Regions from separate parts of the Megasphaera stantonii genome, predicted to be linked through region 2. Evidence: a T-box and tRNA genes for the amino acid it is inferred to sense, from the RefSeq annotation. Region 2 holds a T-box; the other holds one or more tRNA genes.
What was found. A T-box is a leader RNA that pairs with one kind of tRNA and senses whether it is charged. The one in region 2 lies ahead of thrS (threonine--tRNA ligase), so its partner is inferred to be a tRNA-Thr.
Positions count from the first base shown of each region.

Region 1: it has a tRNA-Thr gene. The T-box ahead of thrS (threonine--tRNA ligase) is inferred to sense a tRNA for this amino acid. The anticodon was not compared.

Region 1 is NZ_CP029462.1:1,653,938-1,669,972, reverse strand. It holds gene DKB62_RS07790 (sigma-54 interaction domain-containing protein) at 1-1,004, opposite strand, end outside; gene DKB62_RS07785 (AAA family ATPase) at 1,037-4,021, opposite strand; gene DKB62_RS07780 (metallophosphoesterase family protein) at 4,027-5,289, opposite strand; gene pdxR (MocR-like pyridoxine biosynthesis transcription factor PdxR) at 5,294-6,688, opposite strand; gene bioB (biotin synthase BioB) at 6,899-7,900, shown strand; gene DKB62_RS07765 (hexokinase family protein) at 7,881-9,152, opposite strand; gene folP (dihydropteroate synthase) at 9,280-10,128, opposite strand; gene DKB62_RS07755 (HpcH/HpaI aldolase family protein) at 10,262-11,044, opposite strand; gene DKB62_RS07750 (cyclase family protein) at 11,306-12,040, shown strand; tRNA gene DKB62_RS07745 (tRNA-Thr) at 12,186-12,261, shown strand; gene DKB62_RS07740 (hypothetical protein) at 12,602-12,862, opposite strand; gene DKB62_RS07735 (recombinase family protein) at 13,146-13,760, shown strand; gene DKB62_RS07730 (DUF1819 family protein) at 13,861-14,460, shown strand; gene DKB62_RS07725 (DUF1788 domain-containing protein) at 14,466-15,095, shown strand; gene brxC (BREX system P-loop protein BrxC) at 15,109-16,035, shown strand, end outside.
Region 2 is NZ_CP029462.1:2,405,154-2,421,188, forward strand. It holds gene DKB62_RS11390 (LTA synthase family protein) at 1-216, shown strand, start outside; gene bcp (thioredoxin-dependent thiol peroxidase) at 241-693, shown strand; gene DKB62_RS11400 (IS256 family transposase) at 866-2,056, shown strand; gene lgt (prolipoprotein diacylglyceryl transferase) at 2,111-2,908, opposite strand; gene DKB62_RS11410 (glycosyl hydrolase family 18 protein) at 3,050-4,726, shown strand; gene leuS (leucine--tRNA ligase) at 4,811-7,288, shown strand; gene DKB62_RS11420 (NUDIX hydrolase) at 7,363-7,977, shown strand; gene DKB62_RS11425 (acyl-CoA dehydrogenase) at 8,364-9,506, shown strand; gene DKB62_RS11430 (electron transfer flavoprotein subunit beta/FixA family protein) at 9,595-10,398, shown strand; gene DKB62_RS11435 (electron transfer flavoprotein subunit alpha/FixB family protein) at 10,421-11,440, shown strand; T-box leader at 11,598-11,815, shown strand; gene thrS (threonine--tRNA ligase) at 11,849-13,756, shown strand; gene DKB62_RS11445 (S-layer homology domain-containing protein) at 13,993-15,327, shown strand; gene ylqF (ribosome biogenesis GTPase YlqF) at 15,439-16,035, shown strand, end outside.

The DNA.
Region 1 (16,035 bases), 750 kb from region 2:
TGCTCTGCCAGGAGCAGTACGTCTTCGCCCCGCTCCCGCAGAGGCGGAATGACGATCGTAAAGGTATTGAGGCGGAAGTACAAGTCTTCCCGGAACTTCCCATCCCGCACCATCTGCTTCAGGTTGCGGTTCGTCGCCGCAATCACCCGGACGTCGACCTTCTGCATCGTGTCGGAGCCGATTTTCTGTATTTCCCCCGACTGCAGGGCCCGCAGCAATTTGGCCTGCATGAACAGCGGCATTTCGCCGATTTCATCAAGGAAGATGGTGCCGCCGTCGGCCAGCTCAAACTTCCCGGCCTTGCCGCCCTTGGCCGCGCCGGTAAACGAGCCGGCCGTATAACCGAAGAGCTCGCTTTCCATGAGGCTTTCCGGAATGGCCGAGCAGTTTATGTTGACGAAGGGACGCCGCCGCTTGCCGCTGAGGCGCAGAATCCCGTCAACGACGACTTCCTTGCCTGCGCCGCTTTCCCCTTCTACCAGGACAGTCGCGTCGGTCGGCGCCACGAGCTCCGCCAGCCGCAGGCAGCGCAGGAACTTGGCGCTGTCCCCGACGATATGGGCAAATTCCGGCGGCAGCGTATGGCAGCCGTCAGCAGCGGCCTTGAAGATCGACCGGCTCAGCCGCTGAGCCCGTTCCAGCTCCTGATGGCTGAGGGACAGCTCCGTAATGTCTTCAAAGACCGACACGGCCCCGATGACTTCGCCGCCGTCAAAAATCGGCGTAATATTAACCAGAATTTGCTTGCCCCTCGTTTTGACTTCTACGGGAAGACGCGAGCGGGGCTGCTTGTCGCGCAAGGCGTCCAGGATGACGGCGCCCGGCTCGATGACGCTGATCTGCTTGTGCAGCACCTTTTGCCGCTCTACCCGCAGGATGCGCGTATACGCGTCGTTTATGTAAATAATACGGGAATCCTTGTCTACGATAACGATGCCGTCGCTTACGGCGTCCATCGCCGCCAGCATCATAGCCGGCGGCAGCACCGGCCGAGCAGCTGTCATAGCTTCTGCACCTGCCTTTCCAATCTCGCGGGTTATACGCTTTGCCGAATCGTTCCCTGTTCGATTTCAAATAAATGAATCGTATCGGTTTCTCCGGCTAATTCCTTCTGTACCTCGCCGGCGAGATTTCTCGTCGTCTGGGAACAGGTAAATAAGAAAATCTGTTCTTTCTTGCCTAAGTCGGCCAGGAAGTGAATGGCTTCCTTCTGCCGCTGTTCGTCGAAGCGGACGAGGATGTCGTCCAAAATCAGAGGCATCGCCTCGATTTGCTTGGAAAAGGCCATGGCCAGGCTGATGCGTATGGCCAGATAAATCTGGTCGCCCAGGCCGCTGCTCCATTGCTTTTCCGGGATACGCCGCTGCGTGCCGTCGACGGCGTAGAGCTGGCGGCCGTCAAAGCTGGCCTGGAGGGTGTAGCGGCCCTGGGTCATGAGGTGGAGGTAATCTCCGGCCTGGCGGATAACTAAGGGTTGGCGCACCCGTTCGTAATACGACTGGGCCTCGCCGAGCATATACTGGGCGAAGAGATAAGTCAGCCACTCGTTCACCTTGCCGTCCAGCTCGGCCTTGCGGTTTTGTTTTTCCTGCAGAAGTTGGCCGTAGGCGTCGCTTCTGGCCATCTGGCTGAGCCGTTCTATGATGCTGCCCCGTTTTTCGGCGACTTCGGCTAATTTCTTTTCCGCGTCGGCGATTTTCTTTTCGTAATATGCCCGTTCGTCCGTCCAGTTTTTCAGCGTATGGACTTTCAGCTCGTGCCGCAGCTCTGCCAGCTGCTTCGGCGTCTTGGCGATGAGCCGGATATGGGCTTCGGACTGCTCGTATACTTCCTTATACTGCTGGAACTGGCGGAATTTCAGGACCTTGCTGCGGAATTCCCCCGTCGTCTGGGCGCCGGTCAGGGCCAATAAGTCCTGCTGCTGGTTTTGCCGGATTTCCTTGTCCTTCTGCAGCTGGACGATTTGGGCCTGCCGCTCCTGCTGCTGCTTGTCCTGTTCGCGGGCGACTTCGGCCTGCACGCGGATCGTCTGCCACTGCTTATATACGGCCTCAGTCTGTTCCGGCGTGCCTTCGCCGGCGACGCCTAATTCCCGAAACAGCTGTTCTGCGCTGTCGCGCCACTGGCCCATGCGCCGCAAGAGGTCTTCCTTGCGGACACGCCAGCTTTCGGAGGCCGACACGGCGGCGTGCCACTTGTCCCAGACTTCCTTAGCCTGGGCCAGCTGGCCGACTTCCAGAGAAGCAAATCCGCTGCCGCTGCGCCACGATTCCCAGGCCTTCCGGCTGGCTTCGAGCTTGCCCTGCCAGGCAGCGCCCTTTTTATTCCACTCGTCATAAATAGCGTCGTACATGACCTTCTGTTCTTTTTCCCAAACTGTCTTCGACTCCTGGGTCTTCCAGTCCATGTACTGCATCCTGATTTCATCGAGCTTACGCGACCAGACATCGTCGTCGTCGCTCGCCGCCAGGCCCGCGTTGGCCTCCGCCGCCAGGGCTTCCATCCGCTCCTGCACGGCGGCCAGGCTCTTTTCCAATTCCTCGATCCGCCGGGGGCCCCTGCCGGCCAGCGATTTTTGCTTGGCAAAGGCCGCGACGGCCAGGGCCAGGAAAAGGCCGGCGCCGTAGCCGAACAACTGGTCCATGCCGTATACGAAGACCATCACCGCCAGGCCGGCCGCAGCAGCCAAGCACAGGGCCGCCAGTACGGCCGGCCCGTGAGATACGCCGCTTCCGTCCGATTTCAGCCACTGCAGCTGTTCGCGCAGCTTCTTCCGCTCCATCAGGCATTCCTGAATGGAAGAAACGGCCTTGCCTACAGCCTGCCATTCCTCCTTGGACGGCTCCCCTTCGGCAGGTTCCTCCGGCTTGTCTGCGGCGACGTTCTTCGGCTTGGCGGCCTGCCATTTTTCCAGCTCCTGCTCGCAGCGGGCCAGTCCGGCCGCCGCAGCCTGTCCGCCGGTCCAATCGACGGAAGAGGGAATCGTATCGCCAGTCCATTGCTTCAGCGATTCTGCGCACTGATTTTGCTCAAACTGCCAGTCTATTTCCATATCGGCATGGGCGGCGACTTCTTCCAGTCCCTGCTTCCACTCGCCGACGTGCAGATACAGGTCGTCGAGGTGAGGGCCGCACAGCAGCCAGATGTTCCATTCCTCGCGGAAGGCCGGCCCTTTAGCCGACAGGGCTTCCAGCTTGCGAATCTGCTCGTCGATTTCCCCAATCTTCGTTTCCAGCTCCGTCCATTTCTGCGCGCCGTCGGCCGGAAACTGGGAGACGTCGGCCAGATCCTGCATGCGCTTGAGCGCGTCCTGTCCCCGCTTGTATACGTCCCAGGCAGCGATAGGCATGGAGATGCGCTCGATTTGCTGCTTCGTTTCTTCGATGCTCAGCCGTATGCGGTTTTCCGTCTCGTGGGTCGCCTGCTCCTTTCCCTGAAGCTGGGCGAACTCGTCTTCGTCGTAGGACAGAGCCCGGATGCGGTTGTCAAATTCGCGCTGCTCCGCCAGCAGGACATTGATCGGCTTCTTCCCCTGAGGCGAAGCGACGAGGAGATCGCCCATCTGGCGGATGATGTCCCGCCGCGTCGCGCCCATGCGCACGCCGCCTTCGACGCTGAAAAACTGGCTGCGCACCGTTTCGTTGGACAAGATCTTAAAGCCCTGCAAATCTTCCAGGCCCATGGCGAAAATTTTATCGTAGGTCTGCCGGTCCAGGCCGTGCCACCACAAGTCGGCCGGCTCGTCGTGTAGCGTCAGCTGGCCGTCCGTCATATACGATTCTTTTTCCTTCCGATAGATGCGGTATTCGCGCCCGTCGTCGCGGCGAATATCCATATGGCCGAAAAAGCCCTTCCAATCGCCGCGCAGGTAGCCGAAAAACATGGAGCGCACGTATTTCATCAGCGTCGTCTTGCCGCTTTCGTTATGGCCGTGCATGACGATGAGCCCCGTTTCCGGTGGGTTCCATTCGACATTATGGTAAATGCCGAAATCGTCTAAATTCATCTGTATAATCTTCATAAGTCCTATCCTCTTCCATCTTCCAGCAATTTCTGCATTCCCAGCCATTTGGCTTTTTCAAAGGCTTCCAGCAGCCTGTCGTCAGAAATCGCCTTGCCGTACGCCCCGAGGCGGTCGAATTCGGGCCGTTCCCGCAGGATCTCCCGCAGGGCCTGGACCATCTCTTCCGGCGGCAGGGCGGCCAGCTTGTCGGCAACATTCAAATAATCGCCTACCGTATCGGGCAGCTTGCTCCGTTCTGTCAGGTTGATCTTCGGCCGGGCCATATTGCGCAGCCGTTCCACCATGACGAAGGCGTATTTCCCCTGCTCCTCTTCGCGCCAGCTGTCGATCCAGTACTGCGTCGCTTCGGGATTGTTGATGACCTGGTACATGCTGCCGGCGCCAGTGAAGTTGACTGTCAGGAACGTCGGCTTGCCGATGTCGCGGCGGATTTTTTCCTTGGCGAACCGCACGGCCTCGCGCAGGCCCGATACCGACTCAATCGACTCGATGCTGATGTCCGTGCTTTCCCAGCGGACGATGCTCGTATCTAAAAACTCGACCTTCGTCGTCCCGTAGGGGCCGACCTCTACGTAATAACAGCCGTGGGCGCCGGTCTCCGTGCAGTCTAAGCCCTGCGGGCTTCCAGCGTACACGATATAGGGCTTTTCGCTCAATATCTGATGGGCGTGGACATGGCCCAAGGCCCAATAGTCCATGCCGCTCTCTTTCAAATCCGTCAAAGAGCACGGCGCATAGGGAGACGGCCCGCCGATCTGCGTATGGAGCAGGCCGATGGCGTAGCGGTCCCCAGATTCACGGGCAAAGTTCCAGGCCAGATTGTCCCGCTGTTCCGCCTTGGCGTAGCTCTGGCCGTACACGGCCGCCACTTCCTCGCCGTCGACGACCAAGGGCATGCGCTCTATTTTCTCGGCGCTGAAAATGTGCACGTTCGGCGGAAAGGGAATCCGGGCCTTCCAGGCCTCCAGGGGATCGTGATTGCCCAAGACGGCGAAGACCTGTATATTGTTCTGCGCCAGCTTGTGCAGCAGCCGCACGTAGTCCAGCTGGGCCGTCAAATTGTGCGTCGCGCTCGTATATACGTCGCCGCTGATCAGCACGGCGTGCGCTTTTTTATCAATGGCCAGCTGCACGATTTTCTGAAACGCCCGCATCGGCGCTTTGCCTACGATGCGCTCCCACCGGCTGCCGACAGCGGCGACGTCGTGAAAGGGACTGCCCAAATGTAAATCGCCGCAATGAATAAATCGTAAACTTTTTGCCATGACGCTATCCTTCCTTTTCCGTCCAGGCCCGATGCAGGGCCGCAACGGCCTGTTTCAGGTCCTGACTGGGTATCTTTGAAAACGACAAGAGAAATTCCTTCGTGTCCGCCTGCTCCGGCCGCTCGTAAAAAGACTGCATCGCCAGCACGCGGCATCCCCGCTCTTCTGCCCGGCGGCGCAGCTCGCTTTCGTCATAGGGGCTCTGCAGGGCGATGTGGCAATACACGCCGGACACGACGCGGCTCACGGAAATATCCTTCCCGAAGGCCTCCAGCAATAGGCGCTCCATGAGCGCGCCTTTCTCCTGGTAATCCTTGCGCAGGCGGCGCACCTGCCGGGCCAGCTCGCCGCTTTGGATATACGCGGCCAGCACGCACTGCTCCGGTACGGAGGCTCCCTGCCGGAACAGACTCCGCCTCTCATTGTACAGCTCCATCAGCTTCGGCGGCAGCACCATATAACTCAGGCGGACAAAAAAAGGAAGCACCTTGGATAAGGCTCCCATGTAAATGACCCGGCCCGACGTATCCAGCCCCTGCAAGGCCGGAATGGGGCGGCCGTAATAGCGGAGCTCGCTGTCATAGTCGTCCTCAATGATGACGCCTTCGCGCTCCTCGGCCCAGCGGAGCAGCTGCCGGCGCATGCCGATGGGCATGACCGTCCCCGTAGGAAATTGGTGCGACGGGCTGACGTACACCAGCGACGCCCCGCTGCGTTCCAAGGCATCCATGTCGAGAATCCCCTGCCGTATCGCTACGGGAACAATACCGTATCCCATGTTGCGGAACAGCTCCCGTCCCAGGCGGAAGCCGGGATTTTCTACGGCAATATCGGAGTGCGCCTCCCGCAGCAGCGACGTCAGCACGCCCAGCAGGGCCGCCGTGCCAGCTCCTACGACAATGCGCTCCGGCGGCGCATAGACGCCGCGCGTCTCATAGACGTAGCGGCTCAGGGCATCCCGCAGATCCGGCACTCCCTGCTCGTCATTGCAGGCCGTCAGGTATGCCGGCTCCGACAGTACCTTATTCATATATTTTCGCCAAATTTCCAGGGGAAAGCGCTCCATATCCATGTCGCCGCTTCCGAAGTCATATAAGTAGGAACGGCGCGACGCGGCCGGCGCCGCTTCATCGCCCGGCCCTCCGGCGGCTTCCCGGCATTGGCCGACGAAGGCCACTTCATACCGCGCCTTATTCCTGCGCAAAATATATCCTTCGCTCGCCAGCTGATAATAGGCCTTTTCCACGGTCATCTTGCTGACGTTCACCGTCTGGGCCAGCTCGCGGACAGAGGGCAGCTTCATGCCGGCAATCATGCGCTGTGCTTCCACCTCGCGGCGGTAATATCTATAGATTTGTACATAATATGGTATTTTAAGAGTTCTGTCGATTTGCAGCATACGATGCACCTAACTATGATTTGTCATGATTAGTTATATTGTAGCGAAAAACTGGCCTAGTGAAAAGAGCTGACAAACAAAATATCTGTACAAGTTTACAGCGACAAAAAGTATGTATCCCTCTTATTGTTAACCTTTGAATTATCCATAACGGTTGATTTATTGCCGGCAGTTTAGTATACTTACAAAAAACGTTCAAGGAGGTTCATCATGAAAATTGCCGAGCTTTGCTCATACGCTGAAAAGGTATTGTCCGGAGGGGAAATTACGCCGGAAGAAGGAGAACGGCTCATCACCTTGCCCGACACCGACACGCCCCTGCTGCTGGCCCTGGCCGACAAGATCCGCCAGCATTTCTGCGGCGACGCCGTAAGCTGCTGCGCCATCCTTAACAGCCGTTCCGGCAGCTGTCCCGAAGACTGCCGGTTTTGCGCCCAATCGTCTCATTACCAAACGAATATCCAGTCCTATCCGCTGCTGGACAAGGCCGCGATACTGGACGCCGCCAAAAAGGCCAAAGAAAAGGGAGCGTCCCGCTTTTCCATCGTGACCAGCGGGCGCTCCGTCCGGGAAGGAGCCGAATTCGCCGAAATCCTGCGCGCGATTTCCTCTATCCGGGACGCAGGGCTGCAGGCCTGCTGTTCCCTCGGCCTGATTACGGCCTCCCAGGCCAGAGAGCTCAAACGCGCCGGCGTATCTCATTACCACGCCAATATCGAAACGGCTCCGTCATATTTTTCTCATATTTGTTCGACCCATGGGATAGACGACAAAATCCGCCTGATCCGCGCCGTCCAGGACGCAGGGGTCTCCGTCTGCTCCGGCGGCATATTGGGATTGGGCGAATCGCCGCGGCAGCGCGTAGAAGTGGCCTTTACGCTGAAACGGCTCGGCATCCGCTCCATTCCCCTGAACATCCTCACGCCCATTCAGGGAACGCCGCTGGCCCATGCGCCGCAGCTTCCGCCCCTTGAAATACTGCGGGCCTTCGCCGTATTCCGCTTCATCCTGCCGCAGGCCCTGATCCGCACTGCCGGCGGCAGGGAAGTAAACCTGCGCTCCCTCCAGCCCTTCGCCCTGACAGGGGGACTCAACGGCCTCATGATCGGCGGCTACTTGACGACGAAGGGAAACGACCAGTCTGCCGATATGGAAATGCTCCGCGATTTAGGCCGGAAGCCGGCCTGCCCGGCTAATGATGGGCAGCCATAGCCGCGGCGATGGCCGCACCGACAGAAGGACCGTCCTTAACCAAAACGGGCGACGCCTCGATCTTTTTCCCTCGGGCAAAGCCGGCCTGGCAGATGTGCAGGGCGTCTTCCAGCATGAATAAGCTGCCCCGCACATGCTCTAGGACGCTGCCTTCTACGGCGATGGTCTGGGCGGGAATCGCGCCGTCGGGATACAAATGGCGGAGCACGCCGAAGCAGGACGCCCCTGTCAGCTGGGCCGAACGCACGAAGACCGCCGCACCGATGCTGCGCAGGGGCTTGACGTCCTGCAGGGCGACGATCCGCTTCCACACGCGCCCCATGAGCAGCCGCCCTTCGGCCAGGCTGTCGTTCGCCACGATATGATTCATCGCCTCCGTCGTAAAGGGCGGCATGGATTCGGCCTCCAAATACTCCATGGCGACGCGGCGGTATATTTCGCTCAGATAGGCGCCGCTGACCATCTTTTCCAGCTGATGGTATCCCGGCTGCTGCGACGCTTCGTCTACGGCAATATCCCAGTTCGTCCGGGCCATGCCGTCGTATCCGCCGGCTTCCAGGCTCACGATCATATCCCAGCGCGGCTCGTAATAGCACATATTAAACCCCGTCCCGCAGATGATGCCGACCTGGGACTGGCCGTGCTGATATCCCGCCGCCAGCAGCAAGGCCGTCGTATCGTTGAGCAGCGCTACGGGAATGATGTCGTCCAGGCCCTTTCGCACCAAGGCCTGGCGAAGCATGTCGTTGACCATGCGGCCTTCGGCTCCGGCGACGGTAATTTCCTTCGACCACTGCAAAAACCGGGCGTCGCCGACGTCGTGCTGCGCCACGCCGAAGGAAAAGGTATGACCTAAATAGAAGGGCTTATTGCCGCCGGCTGCTTCGCCGACAAGATCGGCAATGAAATCGAACAATTCGTCCGCTGTCGTCTGAGCCGTCATATAGTTGTATTCGCCGTCCTTTTTCAGCGGGCGGGAAACCTTTTTCTCCACGATAAAGCAATGGTGCCCCAGCAGGCGAATCCGAGAAACGCGCACATTTGTGCCGCCGAAGTCGAGGGCCAGGTAGGTCCCCTGCTCCCTGCCCGTCGGCAGGGCCAAATACGACTTAACAGCTTGAAGCGATGAAGGCTGTCCAGCCAGGACGCGCTCTATTTCAGCGGAAAACTGCTGGGAAAACTGCAGCAGCCGCTCGTTGCTCCAATAAAAGCACTGGGCTATATTCATCCAATCGGTCACTTCACGACTCATACGGTATTCCTCCTCGTTCATGCAAATCCGCGTTGTACACTCTTATTGTACCATATATATCCATAACCAGCCCCGTATTTTGCATGAATTCAGAAAAATTTCCGCATACCTATACCCTGCGGTCAGATTACCTCGAGTCATCTTCGCACAGCGCGTCGGCCATGCGGCACATGCGGGCAATCGGCTTGACGTCGTGGACCCGCATGATCGCGCAGCCCGCCAACACGCCGACGACGCAGGCCGCGCCCGTCCCTTCCATCCGCTCTTCTGCCGGCAAGTCGAGGACTTCGCCGATGAACCGCTTGCGGCTGGTGCCGAGGAGCATCGGATACGGCAGGGCCGTCAGTTCGCGCAAATGCTTCATGACGTATATGTTTTGGGCAAAGGTCTTGCCAAAGCCGATGCCCGGGTCGAAGATGAGCTTGCTCTGCGCAAGTCCCGCTTCGGCGGCCAGCTCGGCCGTACAGGCAAAAAAGGCCTTCATATCGCCGATTATATCTGTATACTCCGTGCCGTTTTGATTGTGCATCGCCACGACCGGCACGTCCTTTGCCGCAGCGACGGCTGCCATCTGTCCCGGCTCTGCCTCATACTGGAGCCCCCAGATATCGTTGATGATATGGGCGCCCATGTCCACGGCATAGGCCGCCGTTTCCGCTTTGTACGTATCGACGGAAATAGGCACGGGGCAAGCGGCGGCCAGCTTCGGCAAGATGCCGCGAAGCCGCTCGATTTCCTCCTCCGCCGTAATCGCCTGATGGCCCGGGCGTGTAGATTCTGCGCCGATATCAATGATGTCCGCCCCGTCGGCGACCATCTCCTCCATATGACGCAGGGCATCGTCTATGCGATTCCATTTGCCGCCGTCGGAAAACGAGTCGGGCGTATAGTTCAGTATGCCCATAATCAGCGTCTTTTCCCCTATCGTCAGCGTTTTTCCATCCTTCCATGCATAGCGGCGAATCTCTTTTTTCATTCGTATCTCCCTCCCATACTAAAAAAGGATAACGAAGGGCATGACATCCATGCCGCAGTCGTTATCCTTCATCGGTTCGTAACCTGCGTAAAACCATTTCTATTATATCAGGAGGCGCACTGCAAGGCAACCGCTATAAGGCCCCTTTGATCGCGGCGACGGCCCCGTTGATTGCCCGCTGGTACAAGATGCAGTCCATGGACAAGGCCACGCTGTCAAATCCCTCGGAAAAACGTTTCACCGCCGCGTCTTCCGTATCGGCGTAGATAATGCAGAACTTACCGGCACGCTGTACCGCTTCCAGCACCCGCGTCAAGGCGGCGGCAAATTCCGGCCGGTCAAACTGCGCCGGCGCGCCCATGGCGACGGACAAATCATAGGGCCCGACAAAGATCCCGTCGACGCCGTCTACGGCAGCAATCTCTTCAATAGCCGCCAAGCAGCCCATCGTCTCGCACTGCGGAATCAGCAGCTGCGACGCATTGCATCGGTCGAAATACTCCTGCACGCTCCCTTTTGCGTCGTCCGAGCAGCCGTACAGCGAATTGCGCGTCGGCGCGAATCCCCGGCTGCCGACGGGATAATATTTTCCGTATTCGACGATGCGCCGCACCTCGTCGACGCTCTGCACCTGCGGGATAATCAAGCCCTTCGCGCCGACGTCGAGCATGCGCAGAATGGAATTGCGCTGGCTGTCTTTCACCCGCACAAAGGGAGCCGCCGTGCCGGCGCCTTCGGCCGCCCGGATGATATCGGCAGCCTGAAGCACGTCATAGGGCCCGTGCTCGCCGTCAATCACAAAATAATCCAAATCCGTCAAGGCGATCATTTCCCCGACAGCCGGCCCGCCCATTTCAAAAAACGTCCCGACAGAAGGCTCACCGCTGCAGAATTTGTCTAAAAATCGATTTTTCATCTCTAATCCCTCCCCGATGCTGCGCTGATATCAGCGTTGGTATCTTTAATTCTTATAATATAAAATTCGAACCCATTGCGCAAGACACTCGGCGTCCTTTTATTATTTTCGAATAACTATGCTTATGCTTTTCACACGTTGCATTTATCTCGTCAATTCATATAAATTTCTCGTTTATCAGAAGGAATCCTTTCATCTGCATAGAATCCTGTATATATACTGAAACGCAGCACATCGCCTATTGCGAAGGGAGGGCTTCATATGATGAAATTATGGGAATTTGTCAACGAATTAAAATCTCCGGCTTATTGCTGGGTAGATTTAACGCATGAACTAAGTCCTGCGACGCCCCATTGGTACGGCTTCGGCGATTTAACCACCGAAGTCATTTACGATTTTAGTCCTGACTGCATTTTCCACTCCGACAAATACGTCATTCCTGCCGGCCAATTCGGCACCCACGTCGACGCCCCGGGTCACTTCGTCCAAGGAGCGCGCACGCTGGACCAAATGACGCTGAAGGAAATGGTATATCCCCTCGTCGTCGTCGATAAATCGGCAGCCTGCGCGGCAAATGCCGACTACGAACTGACCATTGCCGACCTTCAGGAATGGGAACAGGAGCACGGCCCCATTCCTGAAGGCGCCTTTGTCGCCTTCCGGTCCGACTGGTCCAAGCGGGCAGACATGAACAATTACGATGAAAACAACCAGCCCCATTATCCCGGCTGGAAGCTGGACGCGCTGCATTGGCTCGTCGAAGAACGCCGCATCGGCGCGATCGGACACGAAACAGCCGACACAGACGCCCCCGGAGCCAATGTCAACTTTGCCGGCGAAGTCTATATCTTAGAAACGGATCGGCTGCAAGTCGAACTCATGACCAACCTCGACGCCCTTCCGCCGACAGGAGCCGTCATCTTCGTCACCTTCCCCAAGGTAAAAAACGGCGTCGGCTTCCCAGCGCGGGTCTTTGCCGTCTACCCAAAAGAATAACTCCATCAGAAGAAGAAATGGTTTCGGCCATTTCTTTTTTTTGCCCTCTTGCCACACGCGCCGACAGCCCTTCACAAAAATTTAAATTATTTCTCCAAAAAGTATTGACAAAACATCCATCTCCGCATATAATAACAGAGTACTCGCCACTATAGCTCAGCTGGCAGAGCATCTCATTCGTAATGAGAGGGTCGTAGGTTCGAATCCTATTAGTGGCTCCAAATTTAAAGCGGTTTCTGGGAATCCAGGAACCGCTTCTTTATATTTATGGGGGCTTTTTATGGGGGGCTTATTTATCAGTTTTATGCATTGATATGCATTTTTATACCTTGCTATATCTCGAATAAATCAAATATGGAGATGAAGTAAACTGGTTGCTGAATATGCAGTTTTTTGTAACAGCCAGTACAAAAATCTGCTACCAACGGCTATATTCCCGCTTGCAAACGTTATCGCCTGCTAATCAATCATCTGCCATTATACAGCTACAAGAAAGATGCTTATGGGGAAATAGGTAATACAGCGAAACTATCGTTATTCCATTAATCAGGATCGTATGATTTACAGCAGATGATACGTTTTTAACAGTGCATCTCGATATTCCTCGTCTTTTACCACCTGCTCAATGTCATCTTTCCTATTCTCTTTGAGCAGTAGTTGAATCAACCTTCCCAACGTCTTCATTCCTCGTTGTATCCCTTGTTGTTCATGGCTCAAAATATCTGAGTTGTAATCCCGGACGCTTTTTTCGTACTCCCAGCCGGGCGGAATTAACTCATTGTTATTTTCGAATTTATCTTCGCATCGCATTGATTTCTTCATAGTGTCATCACACGTTGTTAATATCTCCCCGGCCGTCAGTACATCTTTTACTTTAATTATCCCACAAGAAGCAGAAAAAAAGAATAAGTCAGACTAAAAAAATGATTTCTTAGTCAATTGAATCTTGATATGTTATCAACAAAAGGAAACTTAGAGTGTACCTTAATTTTACATTCATTTCATTGTAAAACAGCTCTCATTATAGTAAAATTAGAATCAAATATATATTTACAATATGTAAATTAAATTATCGTATTTCATTTTTACTAAATGGAGTAAAATCATGGATAAAAGGACATACTATTATGCAAGGGTATCTTCCAAGTCGCAGAACCTTGCACGGCAAATAGAGGCATTCAAAAAAGATGGTGCCAACGACCATGACATCATCACGGAACAGCAGTCAGGTAAGAACATGGACCGGCCTGAATATCAGGCTATGAAGACGCATATGCTCCGCCCCGGTGACACACTGGTAGTTATGTCATTGGACCGGTTAGGACGCAATAAAGAGGCGATTAAGGAGGAATTACGCTATTACAAGGAGCATCATATCCGGGTCCGTATCCTGGACTTGCCGACAACCAATATTAACGTTCCGCAAAATCAGGAGTGGGTCATCGATGTGGTAAACAATATCCTGATTGAAGTGCTGTCGGCGATGGCCGAACAAGAACGCCTCACCATCCGGAAACGGCAGGCGGAAGGCATTGCCATTGCAAAGAAGGCCGGTAAATACAAAGGGAAGCCCCCTTTAAAAATCGATGAAGATAAGCTCCGCAAGCTGTTTGATGATTACAAGGTCCGCAAGATCACCAAAGTAAAAATGGCCAAGGAACTTGGCATCAGCCGTCCTACGCTTAACCGTGTATTGGACAGGTATGGATTGAAAATATAGCTTTATATACCTTAATTGTAGCGACATATCATTCATGCTATACTTATTTTAGTATGAATTTTCCCAATCGGTCATATACCAGAGATATAGAGGTGAAGTCATGAATCGTAAACCGTATAGTGCCGGGGCTGTTAAATTTGCTTTCTGGTTTCCTGAGTTCCGTAAAGAAATCGCTATGATTTCTAAGGGGCTGAGTTTGGATGAAATCAAGACGGCTTGTCTTGAACAGAATGTTTTTAATGCTTCAACGCCGGCCCGGGCCACGATGATATATCAGACAGTGACAGCACGGATTCAGGAACTGGATGCCAGTATTTATCCGTTATTCCAGCAGTCGGATCTAGCAACACAGAAATTGATCAACCTGACGGCTATCATGATGCATGAAAGCCTCTTTTTTGATTTTATGTATGAAGTATTCAAAGAAAAAATTCTTATTGGGACCAATGAGCTGAGTGATAAGGATATACGTATCTTTTTCCGCGACAAACAGCTACAGGACAGCAAAGCCGCAACCTGGACGGATCAGACGTTGCAACGCCTGGGGCGAACCTATAAAAGCTATATTTTGGGAGCTGGCCTTTCTGACCGGGGCCAGAAGACGCGGAAATTATTCAAACCCATCCTGGATCCGGCTTTTGAAACTTGGCTGGTCCAGCAGCACCTGGAACCGATTATCAAAGCATTGACGGGAGTTTGATCAGCATGGCAGCACAGACAGTATCGCGTGAATATTATAAAAATCGCCGCAGCCTTTCCGAACGGTTTGCCGAGATGGACGAAAAAATCAAGGTGCCTTCCTTCCGACAGTCTACCGGCAAAGCCAATGAGGTCAACTACTGGGTATTCGACTATCCGCCGGAACAAGAACTGGAAGTCCGCAGTCATATTGAATGGCTGAAGAAACATAATCGCAAAGGTTTTGATGATTACGAATTAATTATATATGATTTATACGATATCATCATCGACCGATTGACGGAAAAAGGCTTTATTGAAAAGACCAAGAAGTTGGAAAGCCGAGGCGGTATCCAGCGTGTCGTAACGGCTATACAGCGGATGCTGCGGATTACCGACAAAGATAACTACCTGGTCCACTATATGGAAGAACATACGCCGGAAAACGCCGTTGTCCTGATTACGGGAATTGGCAAATGCTACCCTATTTTGGAAGCGCCGGAAGTGTTCAATAAAGTGCTTTACAATTTGCCGCAAAAATTTGCCGCCACGCCGGTCATCCTGTTTTATCCGGGAACCTATACGGAACAAGAGCTGGTGGTTTTTAATGAATTTGTGGAAGATAGCTATTACCGGGCATTCCGCATAGCCCGCTAAAGAGGGATGAATCATGGAAATTAAAGATATGTTTGCCAAACCCATCGACCGTGACCTGCAAGGTGTCATCAAGGTCGGCGACATTGAAAATGAAAATATCCGGCAGGAGCTGGAAGAATACGTCGTGACGAAGGAACTGCAAAAACACTTTGCCGATTTTTTTGCTGCCTACAAGAAAGGAATCAACGGGACGACGCCGAAGATGGGCGTCTGGATTTCCGGCTTCTTTGGCAGTGGTAAATCGCACCTGTTAAAAATCTTTTCTTATCTGCTGGATAATACCAAAGTCGGTGGTAAAAGAGCCATTGACTACTTTATCGATGATCATAAAATCGAAGATCCGATGGTGCTGGCCGATATGAAACTGGCCGCCGAAACGCCGACAGATGTCGTCCTCTTTAATATCGACTCCAAGAGCGACTCCAATGGTAAAAAGGACAAGGACGCCATCGTCAATGTATTCCTCAAAGTCTTCAACGAAATGCAGGGATTCTGTGGCACGATTCCCTATGTAGCCGACTTGGAACGCAATCTGACGGAAAAAGGCCGCTACGACGAATTCAAACAGAAATTTGCCGCTGCCAGTGGCGAAGCGTGGGAAGATGCGCGACATGAATTCGACTTCGTTCAGGACGATATTGTCGATGTCCTGGTTGATATGGGGGTCATGTCGGAAGAATCGGCACGGAACTGGTGTGAGAAAGCCATCCAGCCCTATCGCATCTCCATCGAAGAATTTGCCGGCCGCGTCAAAAAGTATATCGACGAAAAAGGCCATAACCATCATGTCGTGTTCCTCGTCGATGAAGTCGGCCAGTATATCGGTGACGACCGCAATCTCATGCTCAACTTGCAGACCGTGACCGAAGATCTGGGCAGCGCCTGCAATGGCAAAGTCTGGGTCATCGTCACTTCCCAGCAGGACATCGATTCTATTGTC
Region 2 (16,035 bases):
CGAGTTGTGACGCCGACGCATTGGATGACAAAAGATAGAATAGGCGATTATAGAGAACAAATCTCTCAGCAGTTAATTGTTACTGGCGATGAGGTGCCTGTTGAACATGACAGCATGCAATTTAAGAAGGAAAGAGATGCCTATTGTGAAATAACGGGTTGGATTTTACGCCATCCGGAATTGCTGGAACCTGTGGAAAAGCTTTTAAAATCTTAAAAACAAACATAAGGAGGCTGGAATATGTTAGAAGTAGGGACGAAAGCGCCGGCGTTTACCTTGCCGGATCAGAATGGTACTATGGTATCGTTGAGCGATTTTGCCGGGAAGAAGGTCGTGCTGTATTTTTACCCCAAGGACAACACGTCGGGATGCACGAAGCAGGCCTGCGGATTTGCTGAATTGTATCCCCAGTTTGAGGAAAAGGGAGCTGTCGTACTGGGCGTCAGCAAGGACAGCGTGGCGTCGCATAAGAAGTTTGAGGAAACTTACGGCCTGCCCTTTACGCTGTTGTCCGACCCGGAGCTGACGGTGATTCAGGCATACGACGTGTGGGTGGAAAAGAGCATGTACGGCCGTAAGTACATGGGCATCGAGCGCTCGACATATTTAATTGATGAAGACGGCGTAATCGTCAAAGCTTTCGGTAAAGTTCGGCCTGGCGATAATCCGAAAAAAATGCTGAAAGAAATATAAAGAAATACAAAAGGAAGCCCGCTGCGTGATGCAGACTGGGCTTCCTTTTGTATCATGCATGGTTATGAGTGATAAGGTACAATAAGTTTCGCAAAAATAAAAAGAGACATGGCTTGCAGAACTCTGGTAGAATGAAGTCGCGACACACCATTCTGAAAGGAGCAAGCAAACCATGTCTGAAAAGATTGTACAGCTTAACGAGGAAGTAATCAAGGGACAGCTCAAGGATCTTGTGCGTGGCAGCGTAGAGGAGACTCTCAACGAGCTGCTGGAGGCCGAGGCAGAGAAACTGACTCAGGCGGCCCGATACGAGCGCAATGAGAAGCGTCAGGGCTATCGCAGCGGCCACTACAGGCGCAGCCTCACTACCACTTCCGGGGACGTTACCCTCAAGGTACCCAAGCTCAAAGGGATTTCCTTTGAGACCGCCATTATTGAGCGGTATCGCCGCCGTGAAAGCAGCGTAGAAGAAGCCCTCATCGAGATGTATCTGGCCGGTGTATCCGTCCGGCGTGTGGAAGACATTACAGAGGCGCTGTGGGGCAGCAAAGTGTCGCCCTCAACCATCAGTGAACTGAATAAGAAGGCATATGTCCACATTGAGGATTGGCGTAACCGCCCCTTACAGGGAGGGCATTACCCGTATGTCTATGTGGACGGCATCTACTTGCGTCGCAACTGGGGCGGAGAGTTTGAGAATGTGGCCATTCTGGTAGCGATTGCGGTAAATGAAGATGGATACCGTGAGGTTCTTGGGGCTGCCGAGGGCATGAAGGAGGACAAGGCTAGCTGGGTCAGCTTCTTTCAATGGCTGCGAGGCCGGGGCCTGGATGGAGTTAAACTGGTAGTTGGCGACAAGTGCCTGGGTATGCTGGAAGCTGTAGGAGAAGTGTTTCCAGAGGCCAAGTACCAGCGGTGTACTGTACACTTTTACCGCAATATCTTCTCTGTAACGCCTCGTTCCAAGGTGAAGCTGGTGGCCAAAATGCTCAAAGCGATCCATGCGCAGGAGAGCAAGAAAGCTGCCCGTGAGAAAGCCCGGGCCGTGGTAGAAGAACTGCGTTCCATGAAACTGAAAGAGGCTGCCAAGAAGGTGGAGGATGGCATTGAGGAAACGCTGACTTACTGCGATTTTCCCTGTGAACATTGGACCCGTATCCGTACTAATAACGTCATGGAACGGCTTAACCGGGAGATCCGCCGCCGTACCCGTGTGGTGGGCAGCTTCCCGGACGGCAACTCCGCCCTCATGCTGGTCTGTGCCCGGCTGCGCCATGTGGCCGGTACCCAGTGGGGCAACAAGAAGTACATGAACATGAAGCACCTACAGGCGGCTCTGGAGGATACCTCCATTGCTGGGTGACTTCACTCATATCAGGGCCTGCAAACCATTTTGCGAAAAATACTTGACACTACCTTATGAGTTTTGAAGTTTGTCTTTCGTGTCCGTCGTGCCCTTCCATTGAAGTAGTATGAAGATGATGAAGGCGGCAGCAAAGGCGACGACGCTGGTCAGCTGGGCTGATTTGAGGCCCAGAGTCAGGCTGACGTAGTCGCCGCGCAGAAATTCCAGAAAGAACCGTTCCGCCGCATAAAGCATGACGTACAGGCAGAAAACCTGTCCTTTTTTATGGGGAAAACAGCTGTAGAACAATAAGACGATGAATACGAGGACATCAAGCTGGCCTTCCCAGACTTCTGCCGGCCATAGGGGCTGGCTGCCGTAGGTTCGGTAGGCCAGGGTCGTTTCGGGATAGATAATGCCGAAATTACCGCCAGTGGGATGACCGAAGGCATCGCCGTTCATGAGGTTGGCCATGCGGCCGACGGACTGGCCGAGAATGATGGCCGGTGCGATGAGGTCGGCAAAAGCCCAGGTGTCGATGTCGTGGCGGCGCGTGTACCAGTAGCCGGCGACAGCTCCGAATACCAGGCCGCCCTGGATAGCCATGCCGCCCTGCCAGACGAAGGGGATTTCCAACAGGTGGTTGTGATAATAGGCCCAGTCGAAGAAGAAGACGTCCCAAAGGCGGCCGCCGACGATGCCGGCTAGGCCGCAGCAGAGGGTAAAGTCGAATATGTGGACGTGCCAGCCCCGGCCATCCCGCTTCGTGATGTAGTAGGCTGTAATGCCGGCGGAGATGATGCCGAGCATAAATAACAATCCGTAGGCCCGGATTGGGAAATCGCCGATAAAAAAGAGATATTGATGCAATAGAATAGCCTCCTTTGATGTTTTATACTTTCTCTTTATGGTATAATAGCCATGCAGTATACCTAGAGAGGAAAATTGCATTTTTTTCATTATACCTGATTTCAGAGAAATTTCCACCTGTTTTGCAAAAGGAGGGTGTCTATGAAACATACATCGCGGCTGCGGACGCTGTGCCTGGCGTCGCTGCTCGCCGTGTCTCTTCAAGTTGTCGTGGCGGCGTCCGGCGGAGAGGCCGTATCGGAACAAGCCGTGCCGGACCGCGGGCCGTGGGCTGCCATTCCGCGGGCAGCCATACCGGCAGCGGCGGAACATCCGGCGTCTATGGCGATTCGGGAAGAAGAAGGCCGCTGGCTCGTATCGGAAAAAGCTTTGCAGGAGTATGGCCTGTACAAGGCCGATGCCAAGAAGGGGACGTATTGGCTGCGACTGCCGCCGGCAAAGGATGGATCCGTCTTATGGAAGGATATGCAGGCGGCGCTGCGCCTGCCTGCGCGGCAAAGTGACGGCGAAACGAGCCTGAATATACGCCGTATTTACCGCACGATGGGCCTTTCCCTGACGTGGGAAGAGGGGAAGCGGGAGTTGATGCGGCCCGTGTCTCCGACTCGTATCGCTCCGGCGCTGCGTTCCTTGGAGGACAGCAATAGAACGGCGGTGTCTACTAACGCTGATACCAAAAAAGAGAAGAAAAAGAACAAGAAGAACCGGAAGAAGAAGGAACGAAAGATGGGATTGGTCTTGTTTTGGGATCCTCTCATGCAGGGAGATGAAAATCTGCCGTCCTTGGATACGGCGCAGCCTGTCATGTCGCCCTGCGCTTTCCGCCTGACCGATAAGGGCGTAGCGCTGCGGCACGATGATTTCGCTATGCTGGCTGACGCCTATGCTGCGAAGGGCTACGCCATGTGGCCCCTCATCGACAATAACTTCGACCCGGCCCTGACCCATGCCGTATTGAGCGACGACAAGCTTCAGGACACGATGATTAAAGAACTGATAGGCTATGCGCTGCTGTACGATTTCAAGGGCTATAATATTGATTTTGAAAACATCAACTATGCCGACAAAGACAAGCTGACGGCTTTTGTAGGGCGTTTGAGCCGGGCCTGCCGGGCTTACGGGCTGAAATTGTCCATGGACGTGACGCCCATATCGAACAGCATGAACTGGTCCCGCGTATACGACCGGGCGGCCTTAGCGCCGCATCTCGATTACCTGATGATCATGGCCTACGACCAATTCAGCCGCACGAGCGATGTAGCCGGCCCCGTAGCATCGTATCCCTGGGTAGAAAAGGCTGTGCAGAACGTGACGGCTATCGTGCCGGCGGAAAAGGTCGTCCTGGGCATGCCGCTGTACATGCGCCTGTGGTATGAAACGACGGAAGAACAGGACTTGCCTCTGGATATCAATGAATGGCCGCCTGTTGCCGGGACGGAGGGAGCGGCTGAGAAGAACGCTGCGGCAGAGGTTTTGGCGCCGCAAAGGAAGAACGAGGCGAAGGGCAAGACGGCCGTTTCCAAAGAGGCGAAGCCGAAGAAGCCGGTGCTGCTGGTACGGACGCTGCCCATGTCGGCCAGCGGACTGCTGCTTGAAAAATACAAGGACTACGTTACGTGGAACGACGAGCTGGGCCTGTACTACATGGATTTGCCCTTGACGACGGGCCGGGTCCAGGTATGGTTTGAAGATGAAAAGTCCTTGACGGAAAAAGCTAAATTAATTACGAAATACAACCTCGGCGGCGCAAGTTTTTGGAGAAAAGGCTTCGAAGCGCCCCATTTTTGGCAGAGTTTTGCTCCGCAAGAATTGACTTGACGGCACGGGAACACTATAATAAGAAGAAGACCCTGCAGCAGCGCGGCACCGCCCACTGTACGCAGCGATAGGAGGCATAAGTAATTGGAAAAATATATTCCCCAAGAAATAGAAAAGAAATGGCAGCATAAATGGCTGGAAGACAAGACAGACCGTTGCCCCGACGACAACGGCAAGCCGCCGTATTATGTACTGGAAATGTTTCCGTATCCTTCGGGCAATCTCCATATGGGGCATGTCCGCAACTACACCATCGGCGACGTCATCGCCCGCTACCGCCGCATGAACGGCTACAACGTCCTGCATCCCATGGGCTACGACGCTTTCGGCATGCCTGCTGAAAACGCGGCTATCAAACACGGCACGCCGCCGGCAGATTGGACGTTCAGCAATATTGAAAACATGACGCGCCAGCAGAAGGCCCTCGGCCTTTCCTATGACTGGGACCGCGAAGTGGCTACGTGCCATGAAAAATATTATAAATGGACGCAGTGGATTTTCGAGCTGCTGTACAAGCGTGGCCTGGCATACCGCAAGGAAGCTAAGGTAAACTGGTGCGAAAAGTGCAACACTGTACTGGCTAACGAACAGGTTATCGACGGCTTGTGCTGGCGCTGCGATTCGCCCGTCGTCAAAAAGGATTTGAAGCAGTGGTTCTTCAAAATTACCGATTATGCCGACCGCCTTCTCGACGATTTGAAGCTCCTTCCCGGCTGGCCGGAACGGGTTAAAACGATGCAGAAAAACTGGATTGGCCGCAGCGAAGGGGCGGAATTCTCCTTTGAAATCCCAGAAATCGGCAAATCCATTCCCATGTTCTCTACACGCGTCGATACGGTGTTCGGCGTAACCTACATCGTACTGGCTCCGGAACATCCCTATGTGGAAGAACTCATTAAGGGACGGGACAACGAAGAAGAACTTCGCGCCTTTATTACGCGCATGAAGAACATGAACGACATCGAACGGACATCGAACGACGCCGAAAAAGAAGGCATGTTCACCGGCGCTTACGCTGTCAATCCCCTGAATAACGAACAAGTGCCGATCTGGATTGCCAACTACGTCCTGGTAGATTACGGTACGGGCGCTGTCATGGGCGTTCCGGGCCACGACCAGCGCGACTGGGAATTCGCTAAGAAATTCAACCTGCCTATCCGCTTAGTCGTACAGAATAAAGATATGAGCCTCGATTTGAATACGATGGAAGGGGCGTACCACGACCCGGGCGTTCTGGTCAACTCCGGCGAATTCAACGGCCTGACTGACGAAGAAGGCCGCAAAGCCATTACGAAATGGCTCGTCGACCACAACCTCGGCAAGGGCACGGTCAACTTCAAGCTCCGCGACTGGCTTATTTCCCGTCAGCGCTATTGGGGCGCGCCGATTCCTATTATTTACTGCCCGAAATGCGGCGAACAGCTCGTGCCGGAAGATCAGCTGCCGGTTAAGCTGCCGACGGATGTCCAGTTTACGGCCGGCGCCGTATCTCCCTTGGCGACGAGCGAAGAATTCGTTCACTGCACCTGCCCGAAATGCGGCGGCCCGGCGACGAGAGAAACCGATACGATGGATACCTTCGTCTGCTCGTCCTGGTATTTCCTGCGCTATACCGATGCCCGCAACGATGAACAGGCCTGGGACCCGAAGAAGGCCAACCACTGGATGAATGTAGACCAGTACATCGGCGGCATTGAACACGCAATTCTGCACCTGATGTATTCCCGTTTCTTCATGAAGGTCTTCCACGACGCCGGCCTCGTCGACAATGTAGAACCGTTCGAACGCCTGCTGACCCAGGGCATGGTCCTCATGGACGGCAGCAAGATGTCGAAATCAAAGGGCAACGTCGTATCGCCGGAAGAAATCCTCGCCAAATACGGCGCCGATACGGGCCGGCTGTTTATCCTGTTTGCCGCGCCGCCGGAACGTGACCTCGAATGGTCCGATCAGGGCGTAGAAGGTTCGTACCGTTTCCTCAACCGAGTATGGCGTATCGTCCACCAGTACATTGACCTGGCTAAGAACGGCGAAAGGGACCGCGATTTGACGGAAGCAGAAAAGGCGCTTCGCCTGCAGGAACATAAAACCATCGCCAAGGTGACGGAAGACGTCAAAGGCGTAGACGGCGACTATGCGCTGAATACGGCTGTCAGCTCAATTATGGAGCTGGTAAATGCCATGTATGCCTATGTCGGCGCCAATACATCTATCCGCAGCGACGTTGCCTTAGAGGTCAACACCAATCTCTTAAAGCTCCTGGCTCCCTTTACGCCGCACATTACAGAAGAATTGTGGCAGATTGCCGGCTTTGAAGGCAGTGTTCACGAACAGGATTGGCCGGAAGTAGATGCTGGCGCTTTGGTCGTCGATGAAATCGAACTGCCTGTCCAGATTAACGGCAAGGTACGCGAACGTATCACTGTTCCCGTTGAAATCGGTCAGGATGAATTGAGGGAAAAGGTATTGTCTATGCCGCGCGTCAAAGATTTCACCGACGGCAAGACGATTGTTAAATTTATCGTTGTACCTAAAAAAATCATCAATATCGTCGTAAAATAAAGGCGGCAATATATGAAGTATAGAGGAGGATGTCTGAACGGCATCCTCTTTTTTTTGCAATGAGGAGGAAGGTCATGGATGAGTTCAAGCCCTGGCCGGAAAGAATTGTCCGGCAGAATCCCTGCATGAATACGGTGCCGTGCGCCGTGCTGGCTCCTGTCGTCTGCGTGGACGGCGAAGAACATCTGGTATTCGAGGTACGCAGCAGTAAGCTGAGCTGGCAGCCCGGAGATATCTGCTTTCCCGGCGGCGTCATAGAAAAAAGCGACAGCAGCCCGTTGGAAGCGGCCCTGAGGGAAACGCAGGAGGAATTAGGCGTCAGCCCTTCTCATATTCACGTCTGGGGGCCTTTGGATTACGTCGAGTCTCCTGTCGGCGTAAAGATATATCCCTTTGCGGCGTATATCGACACGACGGATTTCGTCATCAGCAGAGGAGAAATAGACCATATCTTTACCGTGCCGCTGGACTGGTTTGCTGCCCATGAGCCGGAAATCGCCCAGGTCGAACTGGCAACGCGGCCGGGGCCGGGGTTTCCGGCGGGACTGCCCGTATCGAACCAAGTGGGATGGAAAAAACGAAGTACCTATAATGTGCTCTTCTATGCATATAAAGAATACAAAATATGGGGGATTACGGCCCAGATTCTTGACAACTTCAGGGGGATTCGTGATATAATAAACACGTAGCTTTCCTTAATTTTTGTATCAAGCATAATTTGCTATACGTAATGTTAAAGGTGGAACAAATTCATCTCTGCAGGGTATCTCTGTGCTGCAGGGGGACAGAACGAAGAACGGTATACCTATTTCACAGTTGAACCATTTCGGCATTTGTCAAGATGTTTTTTACACATTTTCACAGGTAGTCCGAAAAAGTCTGATTAAAAGTTAATGATTACAAAAAGGCATAGCTATATTCTGCCTTAGGCGGGATTTGCTATTGATTTAACATGTGAAAAGTTGTACAATTCAGGTGTAAGCACTTAAAGGTTGTGTATATGTGCCCCAAACAGTATGCACTGCACGGGAACGTTTCACTATTCACACTATTATTTAAGGAGAGTGGAAGTATCATGAATTTTAACTTGACAGACGTACAACAGGAATTTGTAAAATTGGCTAAAGACTTTGGCGAAAAGAAATTGGCCCCGACGATTACGGAACGCGACCATCAGGGTATTTTCGACCGTGCTCTCGTTGACGAAATGCTCAGCCTCGGCTTGGCTGGCGCTTATTTCGAAGAAAAATACGGCGGCGCTGAATGCGACGTATTGAGCTATATCCTGGCCGTTGAAGAATTGGCTAAATATGACGCTGGTATGTCCATCACATTGTCCGCTCACGTATCCCTCTGCATCAACCCGATTTGGCAGTTTGGTACGGAAGAACAGAAAGAAAAATACCTGCCCGGCTTGATCGAAGGCACGAAACTCGGCGCTTTCGGCTTGACAGAACCGAACGCTGGTACTGACGCTTCCGGCCAGCAGACCGTTGCTACGAAAGACGAAAACGGCGACTACATCCTGAATGGCTCCAAAGTATTCATCACGAATGCCGGCGAAGCTGACGTTTACATCGTATTCGCTATGACCGATAAATCCCAGGGCACGAAGGGCATCAGCGCCTTCATCATCGAAAAAGGCTGGGAAGGCTTCACATTCGGCAAGAAAGAAGACAAATTGGGCATCCATACTTCCCAGACGATGGAATTAGTATTCCAGAACGTAAAAGTTCCGAAAGAAAACCTCCTCGGCGGCGAAGGCAAAGGCTTCAAAGTTGCTATGATGACCTTGGACGGCGGCCGTATCGGCGTTGCTGCTCAGGCTCTCGGCATTGCAGAAGCTGCTTTGAACGATGCAGTTGAATACTCCAAACAGCGTGTTCAGTTCGGCAAACCGCTTTGCAAATTCCAGTCCGTTTCCTTCAAACTGGCTGACATGAAGATGAAGATTGAAGCTGCTCGTAACCTCGTTTACAAAGCTGCTTTCTTGAAACACGAAGGCCAGCCGTTCACGGTTGACGCTGCTATCGCTAAGAGATTCGCTTCCGACGTAGCTATGGAAGTTTCCGTTGAAGCTGTTCAGATCTTCGGCGGCTATGGCTACAGCGAAGAATATCCGGTTGCTCGTCATATGCGTGACGCTAAGATCACTCAGATCTATGAAGGCACCAACGAAGTTCAGTTGATGGTAACATCCGGCGCTTTGTTGCGGTAAGCAATTTTTAAGGTTTATGATACGGGCTTGGTCTGAAAAGACCAAGCCTGTTGAATAAAAAGATACTTTTTTTAGGAGGCAAACGTAAATGGAAATATTGGTATGTGTCAAACAAGTTCCGGACACAGCAGAAGTTAAGATTGACCCCGTAAAACATACCGTCATTCGTGCTGGTGTTCCTAACATTTTCAACCCCTTTGACCAGAACGCTTTGGAAGCAGCTTTGCAGTTGAAGGACAATCAGGGTGCAAAGGTTACTGTCCTTTCCATGGGTCCCCCGCAGGCAAAAGACGTATTGCGCGAAGCTCTGGCAATGGGCGCTGACGACGCTTATCTCCTGACAGACCGCAAAGTTGGCGGCTCTGATACATTGGCTACAGGTTATTGCCTGGCTCAGGCTGTTAAAAAAGTTGCTGAACTCAAAGGCATCGAACAGTTCGATATCATCCTTTGCGGCAAACAGGCTATCGACGGCGACACGGCTCAGGTTGGCCCGCAGATCGCTTGCGAACTCGGCATTCCTCAGATTACATATGCTGCCGAAATCAAAGTTGAAGGCACGACTGTAACGGTTAAACAGCAGAACGAAGAAGGCTACATCGTAACGGAAGCTCAGTTCCCCGTTTTGATTACAGCCGTTAAAGAATTGAACGAACCGCGCTTCCCGACCATCCGTGGTACGATGAAAGCAAAACGTCGTGAAATTCCTGAATTGTCTGCTGCTGACATCAACGCTGACGAATCTCAGATTGGTTTGAGCGGTTCTCCGACAAAAGTTCGTAAGATTTTCACACCGCCTCAGAGAACACAGGGTCTCGTTATTAACGAAGAAGACGCCCAGGTAGCAGTAGATCAGTTGATGGCTAAATTGACTGAAAACAAAATCATCTAATTTCTAAGGAGGAACAGTGAAAATGGATTTAGCAGAATACAAAGGCGTATATGTAATCGCTGAACAATTCGAAGGCAAATTACGTAACGTATCTTTCGAACTGTTGGGCCAGGGCCGTAAATTGGCTGACGGCATCGGTGACGAAGTAGGTGCGGTACTGATTGGTTATAACGTAAAACCGTTGGCACAGGAACTCATCGCTCATGGCGCTCACAAAGTATATGTATATGACGATGAAAAATTGGCTAACTACAACACAACGGCTTACTCTAAAGTTCTGTGCGACTTCTTCCATGAAGTTAAACCGAACGTATTCCTCGTAGGCGCTACGAACATCGGCCGCGATCTCGGCCCCCGCGTCGCTAACTCCCTGAAAACGGGCTTGACGGCTGACTGCACGGGTCTTTCCGTTGACGAAGACGGCAAGACGATCGTTTGGACTCGTCCGGCTTTGGGCGGCAACATCATGGCTGAAATCATTTGCCCGGATAACCGTCCGCAGATGGGTACTGTTCGTCCGAACGTATTCAAAAAACCGGAAGCTGATCCGAGCGCTACAGGCGAAGTTATCGAAATGGAAGCAAAACTTTCCGACGCTGACTTCATGACGAAATTCGTTGAACTCATTAAAATGGGCGGCGAAGGCGTTAAGATCGAAGAAGCTGACGTTATCGTTGCCGGCGGCCGCGGCATGAACGGCGCTGAACCGTTTGTTGGCGGCGGTATCCTGAAAGAATTGGCAGACGTATTGGGCGGCGCTGTCGGCGCATCCCGTGCAGCTGTTGACGCTGGCTGGATCGACGCTCTCCATCAGGTTGGCCAGACAGGTAAGACTGTTGGCCCGAAACTCTACATCGCTTGCGCTATTTCCGGTGCTATTCAGCACTTGGCAGGCATGACGGGTTCTGACTGCATCATCGCTATCAACAAAGACGAAGATGCTCCGATCTTCAAAGTTTGCGACTACGGTATCGTTGGCGACGCTTTCGAAGTAGTTCCCAAACTCACAGCAGCTATTAAAGCAGCCAAAGGTATGGCATAATACCTAGATTTCCATAAGCCTAAAAAAGGACTGTCTTCGGGCAGTCCTTTTTACGTAGCTGCAGTTCTTTAAGTTCTTAATTTGAAGTAAAAAAAGACTAAAGTTTCTTGACAAGGTACATCGCACGTCGTATAATTTACGCATACATAGAAATATGTAACAAGCCTTGAAAAGGACATGATATTTTCAGCGGCTTTATCAGAGAGGGGCATAGTTGGTGTGAGTGTCCTTAAAGCGTGAAAGTGTTACCCCCTTGGAGCTAATCGCCGGAAGTTGCAGTACGGCGGTTCGGTCGCCACGTTATAGCGTTTGAGTACATCGGTATTTTACTGATGAACTAGGGTGGAACCACGTGAGCATGCTCTCGTCCCTTGAGGACGGGAGCTTTTTTATTAAGGAGGATGTATTATGGCAGAATTAGTGTTAAAAGACGGCAGCAAAAAAGTATTTGCCGACGGCATTTCGTTGTATGATGCCGCAAAAGAGCTGAGCAACAGCTTGGCTAAGAAAGTATTGGTAGCGAAAGTCAATGGAGACGTAACGGATTTGCGGGAAACCATCGTCGACGGTTCTACCGTTGAATTCCTGACTTTTGACGCCCAGGAAGGGAAGGACACGCTCCGCCATACGGCATCCCATATCATGGCGCAGGCCGTTCAGCGTTTGTTCAAGGATGTTAAACTCGCTATCGGCCCGTCCATCGAAAACGGTTTTTACTACGATTTCGATACGGAACACCGGTTTACGCAGGAAGATTTCGCCTCCATCGAAGCAGAAATGGAAAAAATCGTCAAAGAAAATCTCGCTTTGACGAAAGAAGTCGTATCCCGCGACGAAGCGCTGAAAATGTTTAAAGACGCCGGTCAGGACTACAAGGTAGAATTGATTGAAGACCTGCCGGAGGGCGAACAGATTTCCTTATACCGCCAGGGAGATTTCGTCGATTTGTGCGCAGGACCGCACTGCGAAACGACGGGCCGGGTCAAAGCTTTTAAGCTGCTGACGGTGGCCGGTGCGTACTGGCGCGGCGATGAACATAATAAGATGCTTCAGCGTATTTACGGCACGGCTTTCGAAAAGAAAGACGACTTGGATGCATATCTGCACATGCTGGCTGAAGCGGAAAAGCGTGACCATCGTAAATTGGGCAAGCAGCTCGACTTGTTCAGCTTCCACGAAGAAGGCCCGGGCTTCCCGTTCTTCCACGCAAAAGGCATGGTTCTCCGCAAGACGCTGCTCAAATTCTGGTATGAACTGCACGATGAAGCGGAATACGACGAAATCAGCACGCCGACGATCCTGAGCCGCCACCTGTGGGAACAGTCCGGTCACTGGGATCATTACCGTGACAATATGTACTTCACGACTATCGACGACGAACCGTACGCGATTAAGCCGATGAACTGCCCCGGCGGTATCCTCGTATATAAGAGCGACGTCCATAGTTATCGTGATTTCCCCATGCGGATGGCTGAATTAGGCCTGGTTCACCGCCATGAGCTCCACGGCGCCCTCCACGGCTTGTTCCGCGTTCGCTGCTTCACCCAGGACGACGCCCACATCTTCATGCTGCCGAGCCAGATGGAAGAAGAAATTTCCGGCGTTATCGACTTGTTTGACAAGGCTTACAACGTATTCGGCTTGGAATACCGCGTCGAATTGTCCACTCGTCCGGAAGACTCCATGGGCTCCGACGAAATTTGGGAATTAGCGACGAGCACCCTGCGCAAGGTATTGGAAGACAGAAACATTCCGTACCAGGTCAACGAAGGCGACGGCGCTTTCTACGGTCCAAAGCTCGACTTCCACGTCAAGGATTCCATCGGCCGTACTTGGCAGTGCGGTACGATTCAGCTCGATATGCTCATGCCGGAACGCTTCGACATGACCTATGTCGGCGAAGACGGCCAGAAGCATCGCCCGGTCATGGTACACCGTACCTGCTTCGGCAGCATCGAACGCTTCCTGGGCATCCTCATCGAAAACTATGCTGGAGCCTTCCCCGTATGGCTCGCTCCGGTACAGATCAAATTCCTGCCCATTTCCGATAAGCATTTGGCCTATGCTTTGGAACTGCGCAAGAAATTCAAGAAGCTGGGCATCCGCGTAGAAGTAGACGAAAGCAACGAAAAGATCGGCTACAAGATTCGCAAGGCCCAGATGGAAAAGGTTCCGTACATGGCTATCATCGGCGACAAGGAAATCGAAACGAATACCTTGTCCCTCCGTGACAGAGCAAAAGGCGATCTCGGCGCAAAACCGGTCGACGAAGTCGTCGCTCATATTCAGGAACTGACGGCTACGCGCAAAGGATAATAGCATAGGATATACGTTAGGGCATGCCCGTGCAGGGCATGTCCTTTTCCTATTACAAAACGGTTCGTCTGGCCATACTTTTTCTCATTTCATAGTTGACAAGAGCGGATATATCAGGCAAAATAAGTAGCGTTGTGTCTTCATAAGGCGTACAAGCCGCGTGGCATGCGACGGCTGGAAATGCTGCGTACGGAGTGGAGATAGAACGCACTATACGTTTGAAATGAGGGTTATACATGATGAAGAAACTAATCGCTATGGCGGCGGCCAGTATCCTGACAATGGGCATGACGAGTGCCGGTGCTGCCAATCCCTTTGCCGACGTGCCTGCCGACAGCTGGGCTTACCGCTCTGTGGCGGAGCTGGCTGAGGCCGGCGTGATTCAGGGCGTAGACGGAAATTATTTTCAGGGAAACCGTTCCATTACGCGGTATGAAGCGGCTGAAATGGTCGCTAAGGCCATGGCTCATATGGACAGGGCGTCGGTAGAACAGCGGGCCGTGATTCACAAGCTGGCCGACGAGTACGCCGAAGAGCTGAACCGCCTCGGCCTTCGCGTCGCGGCTTTAGAGAACAAGGTCGGCAATGTGAAGTTCAGCGGCGACGCCCGCTTCCGCTATCGCTATCAGAATTCTGCAGGCAGCCGCGTCGGCAAGGAAAATGACGATTCCTGGGATTACCGCATCCGCCTTCGCGGACAGGCACAGCTCGACGAACGGCTGAAAGCCACCGTAAGCATCAGCTCGGACTGGCAGAGCTTCAGTGAAAACGGCGCGGTCAGCGGCGGCACGAACGACGCCTTTGCCGACGCCCTCAAAGTCGACTACGAGGCGGATTCCTTTTATCTGAGCCTTGGCCGGACGGATATATACAAGATCGGCGGCCCGCGCAGCTATGGTTACACGTACAGCGATATCTTCGACCGCATAGAAGGGCAGTACCATGGGGATACATTTGCTCTTACGGCGGGCTACGGCAAATTCAAAAAGGGGAATGTCATGGCCGGCAGCGTCCAAGGCGATGATTCCATCAACGGCGTAAAGACCGGCTACGGCGAAATCGAAGCTTTTTTTGGCAGCGATTCGGCTGCCGGCGTATATTATAATGATTTCAATACGACTGGGAACGGAGAAGCCAACAGGGATTTTAACGCCGACTCCTTGTGGGGCGCCTATGCCAGCGTCAACATCGGCTCGAAATGGAATGTATTGGCTCAGTATGAACGCACGAACTTAAACCATGATACGAAATATACGCACGACGACGGCTCTGCCGACTTGTTCATCGGCCGCCTGATGTACGGGAAATCAAGCATGGCAATCCCGAAATCGTGGGATATCTGGACGGAATACATCGATGCAGAAGACGGTACCTGGCTCGGCGGCTTTACGACGTCGTGGCGCTTCGCCTCGCAGATGGACAATCTGACGTCATGGGGCGTCGGCGTCGACTATGTATTTGCCAAGAACGCCATGTTCAGCGTCATGCAGTCCTTCGCTACGGAAGCCAAGGCCGGCGGCATGGCTGATCCGGAAGAACAGACGCGGGCAGAATTGATTTTCGCGTTTTAAGCGGAAGGGACCGGCGCGGCGGACAAGGCGTGCGAAGACCGGCTGCTAGTTGACGGCAGGGACAGAATCTCCTACAATAGAAACGAAACACAGACAAAAGAGAGGTACGTTATGATTATCAACTGGTATCCCGGCCACATGGCGAAAGCCAGGCGGCTGATAGAAGCAAATCTGAAGGTCATCGACGTTGTCATCGAGCTCGTCGACGCCCGCATCCCCATGAGCAGCACCAACCCCATGATAGCCAGCCTCATCGGCCAGAAGCCGTCGGTCGTCGTCATGAACAAGGCCGATCTGGCCGACCCGGACATGGTCAAGGAATGGGTGCAGTATTATAAGGAGCAAGGACGCATCGTGCTGCCCTTAAACAGCAAAGACGGCAAAGGCGTCAAGCAGCTTGTCGCCCTGGTACGTAAGCTGGCTGAACCGAAGCTGGCCCATTGGCGGGCCCGGGGACTGAAGAACCGTTCCGTGCGGACGATGATCCTCGGCATTCCCAACGTAGGCAAGTCGACGCTCATCAACAAGCTGGCCCGGCGCAGCGCCGCCAAGACAGCCGACAAGCCGGGCGAAACGAAGGGCAAGCAGTGGGTTCACATCGGCGATCAGCTCGACCTTCTCGACACGCCGGGCGTATTGTGGCCTAAGCTGGAAAATCAGGTCAGCGCCTATCGGCTGGCCGCGACAGGGGCCATTTCCGACACGGTA